One region of the Pseudomonas sp. G7(2022) genome, then DNA from elsewhere that is predicted to be linked to it. Evidence: predicted binding sites of a transcription regulator. Region 1 holds the regulator's gene; each other region holds the start of a gene.
What was found. Region 1 encodes FliA, which starts transcription of late flagellar genes. Its sites were predicted from a motif close to CTAAAGTTTNNNNNNNNNNNGCCGNTAA; they were not measured.
Positions count from the first base shown of each region.

Region 2: NE357_RS28090 (methyl-accepting chemotaxis protein) is a predicted target of FliA. The motif match lies at 1,003-1,030, and genes of this name have one in related genera.
Region 3: flgM (flagellar biosynthesis anti-sigma factor FlgM) is a predicted target of FliA. The motif match lies at 1,181-1,208, and genes of this name have one in related genera.
Region 4: NE357_RS13670 (methyl-accepting chemotaxis protein) is a predicted target of FliA. The motif match lies at 946-973, and genes of this name have one in related genera.

Region 1 covers NZ_CP109659.1:1,769,066-1,771,265, reverse strand. The annotation lists gene NE357_RS08000 (protein phosphatase CheZ) at 1-310, opposite strand, end outside; gene NE357_RS07995 (chemotaxis response regulator CheY) at 328-699, opposite strand; gene fliA (RNA polymerase sigma factor FliA) at 867-1,607, opposite strand; gene fleN (flagellar synthesis regulator FleN) at 1,604-2,200, opposite strand, start outside.
Region 2 covers NZ_CP109659.1:6,109,396-6,111,595, forward strand. The annotation lists gene NE357_RS28090 (methyl-accepting chemotaxis protein) at 1-899, opposite strand, end outside; gene NE357_RS28095 (LysR substrate-binding domain-containing protein) at 1,081-2,001, opposite strand; gene NE357_RS28100 (NorM family multidrug efflux MATE transporter) at 2,160-2,200, shown strand, end outside.
Region 3 covers NZ_CP109659.1:4,676,207-4,678,406, forward strand. The annotation lists gene NE357_RS21295 (chemotaxis protein CheV) at 1-239, opposite strand, end outside; gene flgA (flagellar basal body P-ring formation chaperone FlgA) at 322-1,083, shown strand; gene flgM (flagellar biosynthesis anti-sigma factor FlgM) at 1,244-1,570, shown strand; gene NE357_RS21310 (flagella synthesis protein FlgN) at 1,619-2,086, shown strand; gene NE357_RS21315 (flagellar brake protein) at 2,182-2,200, shown strand, end outside.
Region 4 covers NZ_CP109659.1:3,024,411-3,026,610, reverse strand. The annotation lists gene NE357_RS13675 (undecaprenyl-diphosphate phosphatase) at 1-796, opposite strand, end outside; gene NE357_RS13670 (methyl-accepting chemotaxis protein) at 1,100-2,200, shown strand, end outside.

The DNA of each region.
Region 1 (2,200 bases):
TGGTGCGGTTGGCCGCGGCTTCGGTCAGCTTGACCACATAGCCCAGACGCTCGGTCGCATCAGTGATCTGCGACACTTCCTCGGCCTGCGGCATGTGCGGATCGATCTGGAAGTTGACGATCGCACTGTGCAGTTCACGCGTGAGCTTGCCCACTTCCTGGTACAGGCCACGGTCACGGGTCTGATTGAGCTCATGGATCAGTTGCACAGCGTCGCCGAACCTGCCCTTTTCAAGGCTTTCGACCAGTTCGACCGCGTGTTTTTTCAGGGTCGACTCAAAGTCGCCCTGTGAAGATTCTTTATGCTCCATAGCTCCCCCGCGCGTCATCAGCCGATGCGTTCGAAAATCTTCTCGATTTTTTCTTTCAGCGCCTGAGCCGTGAAAGGTTTGACCACGTAGCCGTTAACGCCGGCCTGGGCCGCTTCGATGATCTGCTCGCGCTTGGCTTCAGCGGTCACCATCAGCACTGGCAGGTGCTTGAGTTTTTCGTCGGCGCGCACGTGACGCAGCAGGTCGATACCGGTCATGCCGGGCATGTTCCAGTCGGTCACCAGAAAGTCGATGCTGCCGCTGTTGAGCACCGGAATGGCGGTGGTGCCATCGTCGGCTTCAACGGTGTTGGTGAACCCGAGGTCACGCAACAGGTTCTTGATGATCCGCCGCATCGTTGAGAAGTCATCAACGATGAGGATTTTCATGTCTTTGTTCAATTCGACCTCCAAGCAGTCTTAAACGCGCCCAGCACCTGGACGCGCCATTTCAATCAATCCGGCAAAGCACTCGACGACTGTCTGGAGCACAACAGAGCAAGACCGGTGCCGTTCACCACCGCACCAGCCTCGTTCGCAGTGTCCCCACACTGCCTTCAGCGCGCTCGCCACTCTCCCAAACGCCCCCGCAAACGGGCCGCGCACTGGCTGTGTAACTGGCTGACCCGCGATTCACTGACGCCAAGGACTTCACCGATTTCCTTGAGGTTCAGTTCTTCGTCGTAGTACAGCGCCAACACCAGTCGCTCACGCTCCGGCAAATTGGCAATCGCGTCCGCCAGCGCCGCCTGGAAGCGCTCGTCTTCCAGGTCACGCGACGGCTCAAGATGAGCACTGGCGCCATCCTCGTGCAGCCCTTCATGTTCGCCGTCCTGCAACAGGTCGTCGAAACTGAACAGTCGGCTGCCCAGGGTGTCATTCAAAATCCCGTAGTAATCGTCGAGACTCAATTGGAGTTCGGCCGCAACCTCGTGATCTTTAGCGTCACGTCCGGTTTTAGCTTCAATCGAGCGAATCGCATCGCTGACCATTCGGGTGTTGCGGTGAACCGAGCGCGGTGCCCAGTCCCCCTTGCGCACTTCATCGAGCATCGCGCCACGGATCCGGATGCCCGCGTACGTTTCGAAACTGGCGCCCTTGCTGGCGTCGTATTTGGTCGAGACTTCGAGCAGGCCGATCATCCCGGCCTGAATCAGGTCCTCGACCTGCACACTGGCCGGCAATCGCGCCAGCAAGTGGTAGGCAATGCGTTTGACCAGCGGCGCGTAACGCTCGATCAGCTCGTACTGCGCGTCACGCGCCGACTTCTTGTAAAGATTCATACCGCTGGCGGTCATAGCACAGGTCCTGCCGTTTGCTGCACGAGGCGCTCGACGAAAAATTCGAGGTGGCCGCGCGGGTTGGCGGGCAGCGGCCAGGTATCGACCTTTTGCGCGATCGCCTTGAATGCCAGTGCGCACTTGGAACGCGGGAAGGCTTCATAGACCGCACGCTGCTTCTGCACCGCCTTGCGCACGCTCTCGTCGTAAGGCACCGCACCGACGTATTGTAAGGCGACGTCGAGGAAGCGATCCGTGACCTTGGTCAACTTGGCAAACAGATTGCGACCTTCCTGCGGGCTCTGGGCCATGTTGGCCAGGACGCGGAAGCGGTTCATGCCGTAATCGCGGTTGAGCAGCTTGATCAGCGCGTAGGCGTCGGTGATCGAGGTCGGCTCGTCGCAGACCACCAGCAACACTTCCTGGGCTGCGCGAACAAAACTGACTACCGAGTCACCAATACCCGCAGCGGTGTCGATCACCAGCACGTCGAGATTGTCGCCGATGTCGCTGAACGCCTGAATCAGACCGGCATGCTGGGCCGGGCTCAGGTGAACCATGCTCTGGGTGCCGGACGCGGCCGGCACGATGCGGATCCCGCCGGGGCCTTG
Region 2 (2,200 bases), 2.0 Mb from region 1:
CGGATCTCGGCTTTCGGCATGCTCGCCACCACCGACCACGGGCCGCCTTCGAACGGCACGGCGATGCTGTAGAAGTCTTCGGACTTGTCGCTCCAGAAGCGGCCTTTACCCGGTGGTTTCGCCAGACCGTTGATCACCGGGACCGCTTGATCCAGCGCCTGTACGCCGGCCGGCGCCACCAGCCACTGGTTCTTTTCGTCCAGCAGCGCCAGCGAGCCGGTCTGGCCGATGCGGAAGCGCTTGAGGTTGTCGAACTGGGCGTTCTGCGCGTCGGTGTAATCGAAACCGACGAACAACACCGCGATCACCTTGCCGCTGCTGTCGCGCACCGGGGTGTACTGAGTCATGTAGGAACGATCAAACAGCAGCGCGCGACCGACGTAGCCCTGCCCCGCCATCAACTTTGCGTAGGCCGGGTGAGCGTGATCAAGCAAGGTGCCGATGGCGCGGCTGCCGTCCTGCTTGGTCAGCGAGGTGCTGACCCGCACGAAGTCTTCGCCGCTGCGCACAAACAGCGTGGCAACGCCCGCCGTCATCTGCTTGAATTCGTCGACTTCCTTGAAGTTGTTGTTCAACACTTCGCTACCCAGGTGCAGGCCCGGGGTCTGGGTGCCCGCCACGCTGACCGGCTCGTCCGGGTGAATGCTCAGGCCCGCGCTGAAGCGCTTCTCGAACAGCCCGCTGAGGCGCTGGGTGCTTTCACGCAGCGTGCCGTGGAAGGTACTCAACTGGTCGGCGAGCAGGCGGGCTTCGCTGGCCAGGTGTTCTTCACGGGTGGCGAGGTTGGCGGTATCCAGCGAACGCAGGGCGAACACCGTACTGCCGCTGATGACTATCGCCAGTATCACGGCGAGCGCGAGGCCCAGCTGCGAGGCGATCCGAGCGCGAGGTTGAGACATGGACAGCTCCTGGCCGAGTCTGCGGATCCTCCCTGATCGCGGCTCGGAAAATTCTAATAATGGGGGTGATGCGTGGAACCGGCACGACGGTTCCACTTGGACATATTCGGCGGTAAACGCGAATACTTGAGCGCACAGCAGGGGTATGGCCCCGGGCCTGCATTGTGGCGGCTCGAACGTTTCAGCTCAAGCGCGCGACCTGCGGCAGCACCATGGCGTGGACTTCGCCTTGCAGGAAGTCGCTGAGTCGGCGCAAACGTTCACCTCCCGGACGGGTCTTTGGCCACACCAGGTAATAATTCAGTCCGCTGGCAACGGCCGTTGGCCACGGCAGACTCAGGCGCCCTTGCGCGACATCCTCGGCCACCATCAGCAGATCGCCCATGGAAACCCCATAGCCACGGGCGGCCGCAATCATCCCGAGTTCCAGGGTATCGAACACCTGCCCGCCCTTGAGCGACACCTGATCGGACAACCCCATGTGCTCCAGCCAGCTGCGCCAGTCGCGACGATCCGGGGTCGGGTGCAGCAATTCGGTGGCGGCCAGTCGCGCCACATCCCAGGGCTGGTCATTGAGCAGGTTGGGCGCCCCGACCGGGATCAGTTCTTCCGGGAACAACAAACTGGCCTCCCAGTCCGGCGGAAAATGCCCGTCGCTCAACAGCACCGCGCAATCGAAAGGCTCGTTGTTGAAGTCCACCGAGTCCACGTCCATCCAGGCACTGGTCAGCTGCACCTCGTTACCCGGCTGCAAATGGCGGAAGCGACTGAGCCGCGCCAGCAGCCAGCGCATGGTCAGGGTCGATGGGGCTTTCATGCGCAGGATGTCATCTTCGGCACGCAACGTATTGCAGGCTCGCTCAAGCGCCGCAAAACCTTCACGGATGCCGGGCAACAGCAGGCGCGCCGATTCGGTCAGTTGCAGATTGCGTCCGCTGCGATGGAACAGCCGGCAGGCGAAGTGCTCTTCGAGCGTGCGGATATGCCGGCTGACCGCACTCTGCGTAATCGAAAGCTCTTCGGCTGCGCGGGTGAACGAGCTGTGGCGTGCCGCCGCTTCGAATGCGCGCAGGGCATACAAGGGTGGAAGACGACGGGACATGCACAGCACTCCAATGGCGGGATTGCGCCAACTTAGCAGAATCGCGGCAGGATGAGTTTTAATCATGCCACCCATCCTTTTTATCCCTTTGTGCAACCTGCGCCAAACCCTGAGAATCGACTGTCTCTTGCTCCCTCTTTTATAAGGATGTGAACACCATGCAGCGTCCTGTGCATAACGAACTCTGGGCCATCCTGCG
Region 3 (2,200 bases), 2.9 Mb from region 1:
CCGGTCGCCATTGCCAGATCAAGGATCGGAATGGTCGCCCCCCGGATATTCGCCACCCCGCACACGACAGGACTGGACTTGGGCATCAGCGTCAGTTGCGGGCATTGCAGCACTTCCCGAACCTTGAACACGTTGATCCCGTAGAGCTGCTGGCCGTCGAGACGGAACAACAGCAGCTCCAGGCGATTCTGCCCTACCAGTTGCGTGCGCTGGTTCACCGAATCCATTACACCAGCCATGCCCAGACTCCTACACCAACGCCAAGTGTTGTTGCGACGCACATTCATTGCTAAACGGCACGGCGCTTGCTTTTTAACTCGTATGAACATTCAAACGACATTTTTCCGACGCCTGACATCCCCTATCCGCAGAGGACTTTGCGCGGCGTCCGCCGTTTGCCTGTTTTTTGCGGGCAGCCCTGCCAGTGCTGATGCGGTTACCTTGCCTGACATGCTTATCGGCGTCACTCAGGGCTTTCTTGAATTCACCGTAGAAGACTATCTGGCTACCAGTCAAACGGAAGGCCGTTACGAAATCGAGGTCAAGCAGCTCGATCCGCGCATGCGCATGCCTATGTGCGACAAGGAATTGACAGCCTCCCTGGAGAGTCCGGGGCGTCCTTTGGGTCGTGTGACCGTCAAGGTCCGCTGTGAAGGCGCGTCTCCCTGGACAGTGTTCGTGCCCGCTCAAGTCCGCCTGTTTCGCGAGGTCGTGACCACCACTCGCCCCCTCAAGCGCGCGGGGATAATCGAGCCTCAGGACGTGACGCTGCGCGAGCATGACGTCAGCCAGATCAATCAGGGTTTCCTGACGTCGGTAGACGAAGCCATCGGGCAAAAACTGACCCGACCAACGGTCGCCGACCAGGTGCTGACCCTGGTGCACATGGAACAGGCAGAAGTCGTTCGCAAAGGCGATCAGGTGGTGATTACTGCCCGCAGCGGCACGCTCGCCGTGCGCATGCCCGGAGAAGCCCTGTCCAACGGCGGCCTGAAAGAACAGATTCGCGTGAAAAACCTCAACTCCCAGCGGGTCATCAAGGCGCAGGTCATGGCGCCGGGCCAGGTGGAAGTGGCCATGTAAAACAGGCAAGGAGAAAACTGGCGCCGACCCCGGCTGTTCCCTAAACTGTGCCGCAGCAGGATCTGTGCGGCGCATGCAGGCTCATTGGTAAAAGAGCCTAAAGTTTTCCAGGGGATGGCCGAGAACATGGCAAGCGTCCAAATTCCCAGAGGTTTTTAACATGGTCATCGATTTCAGCCGTTTGAACAGCTCCTCGTCACTTACGGGCAGTACACGTACCAGCGCGCCCAAGGAAACCGCCGAAACCGGCACTTCCGCGCCGCTGAATACCCCGGCCGAACAGGCCAGTACCGCAAAAAGCGGGGAATCGGTACACCTCAGCAATGAGGCTCAACAGTTGCAGAAGGTCACTGACAAGCTGCGCGATCAGCCTGCAGTCGACAAAGCCCGCGTGGCCGAGTTGAAAGCAGCGATTGCCGATGGCAGCTATAAAGTCGACAGCAACCGTGTAGCCAGCAAACTGCTCAACTTCGAAGCCCAGCGCTAGGCCTCGGCCTGCGCCAGGCTTTTGGACGCTTAAAACCCAAGGCCAGCCATGCACGACACTAATTTATTGCAACTGATCACCGACGACTTTGCTCCAGCTCAACAACTGCTGGAGTTACTGCATACCGAGTCCCTCGCCTTGCACGGTCGCGACATGCCACTGCTGGAAGAAATTCTGGCACGCAAACAGGCATTGATCATTCTGCTCGAACAGCATGGCCGCAAACGCAGCGAAATCCTCGCCAGTCTCAACCTGTCGCTCGACCGCCAGGGTCTCGAACAACTGGCCAGCCAGTCGAGCATCGGCGAGCAATTGCTGAGCCAGAGCGATGTACTGACCGACCTGATCGCCCAGTGCCAGGCGGCCAACGCCAGAAACGGCCAATCGATCGTGATGCAGCAGGCCGCCACGGCCAATCAGCTGAAAATCCTTACCGGCGGCGAGCCTCCTGCGCTCTACGACGCCAGCGGCACCTTCTCCAAACTGCAGAAACCGCGCGCGCTCAGTCAGGCGTGATTCTTTCTTCTATTCTTGCGCCCTATCAACGCGCGATACATGCTGGCAAAATACTGGCCAGCCGTAGTCAAATTTTGTCTGGAGATTGATTTAACGTGTCCAATGATGACGCTC
Region 4 (2,200 bases), 1.3 Mb from region 1:
ACTGCCAGGTCGCCAGAATCAACAGACCGAACACGATCCGGTACCAGGCGAATGCCGCGTAACTGTGGCTGGCAATGAATTTCAGCAAGCCACGCACCGCGATCATGGCGAATATGAACGCCGTGACGAAACCGATGGCGAACACCGGAAAGTCGGCCGGCACGAACAGGTGGCGATACTTGTAGCCCGAATACACCGCCGCACCGACCATGGTCGGCATCGCCAGAAAGAACGAAAACTCGGTGGCGGTCTTGCGCGACAGGCCAAACAACAGGCCACCGATGATGGTCGAGCCGGAGCGCGAGGTGCCGGGGATCATCGCCAGGCACTGGGCGAAGCCGATCTTCAGCGCATCCGTCCAGCGAATTTCGTCGACCGTTTCAGCGTGAACTTCATGCTGACGCTGCTCGGCCCACAACATCACGATCCCGCCCACCACCAGCGCCGCGGCCACGGTGATCGGGTTGAACAGGTATTTGTGAATCAGATCGGCAAAGATCACGCCGAGCACCACGGCGGGCAGGAAGGCGATCAGCAGGTTGGCGGTAAAGCGCCGGGCGCTCGGCTGAGTCGGCAAGCCGATGACCACGTCGAGAATCTTGCGTCGAAATTCCCAGACCACTGCGAGAATCGCGCCAAGCTGAATGATGATGTTGAACGCCATCGCTCGCTCGCCTCCGAAATCGAGCAAGTCGGCAACAATGATCTGGTGTCCGGTACTGGAAATGGGCAAAAACTCCGTCAGCCCTTCTACAACTCCAAGAATCAGTGCCTGCAAGGCGGTCCAAAGGTCCATCAATCCCCCAAAGAGCGATGCGCTCAGGCATGCCCCGATAGTATTTTTTTACGTTCACTGCGTTCAGCGTAGCTGTTTGTCGCTGTACCGATTCCGCGCGCCAAGGATCCACACGAAACGGTCAAAATTCCGTGAAATGGCAACTTGGATTCAGGTTTTCACGCACGGGGCCGAAATCCTATCAGACAAGCCGTAATAGCGCTGCCGCGCTCTACGACTTGGGTCGCGTATGCCCGGGCACGGAAACGTGCTTGGATGCTGGCGGTGATTTATTACAAGAAAAAAAACCGGAGTGACAGCGTTATGAACAGCTTGCGCAGTGTGTCGATCAGCCGACGCTTGTGGCTCATCTTGATTGTGGCGGTGGTCATGCTGCTGACCCTGGGCCTGTTGATGCTCAAGCAGATCCACGATGACCTGTATCACGCCAAGGCCCAGAAAACCCAGCATGTGGTGCAGACCGCCAGTGGATTGCTGGCCTACTACCAAGGCTTGGAAGCGGCGGGGACCCTGACCCGCGACGCCGCCCAGAAACAGGCGCTGACCGCGATTCGCGGCCTGCGCTACGATCAGAACGACTACTTCTGGATCAACGACCTCACCCCCGTGATGGTCATGCACCCGACCAATCCCAAGCTTGAAGGCCAGAACCTCTCGGCGATTCGCGATCCGGACGGTTTTGCGGTGTTCAACGAAATGGTTGCCATCGCCAGGGCCAAGGGCGCCGGCATGGTCGATTACCGTTGGCCGAAACCCGGTGCCAGCGAGCCGGTGGCCAAGACCTCCTACGTGAAACTGTTCGAGCCATGGGGCTGGGTGCTGGGTTCCGGCGTCTACGTCGACGATGTGCAGGCCGAGTTTCAGGGCCAGGTGATCAAGGCGTCCGTTGTAGGGCTGGTCATCGCACTGATCATGGGCGTGCTGGTGATCCTGATTGCCCGCAGCATTGTCCGCCCCTTGCAGGAAACCGTGAACGCCATGGCCAACATCGCCAGCGGCGAAAGCGACCTGACCCGCAGCCTCGATACCCATGGCCAGGACGAAGTCACGCAACTGGCGCATCACTTCAATGCCTTCACTGCCAAGCTGCGCCGGGTCATCGGCGATTTGCAGGTGTCCGCCAGCGCGCTGGGCGAGTCGTCGCGGGAGCTGGGCAACGACGCAACCCAGGCCCAGCAGCGCAGCCAGCAACAGTCGCAGCAGATGGAGCTGGTGGCGACCGCCATCAACGAAGTCACCTACGGCGTGCAAGATGTGGCGAAGAACGCCGAACATGCCGCCAGCGAAATGCGTGACGCAGAAGCCCAGGCTCAACAGGGCCAGGTCAACATCGACGGCAGCTTGCAACAGATCGACAAGCTCTCCGGCACCATCGATCAGGCCGTCGAAGTCATCCGCACGCTG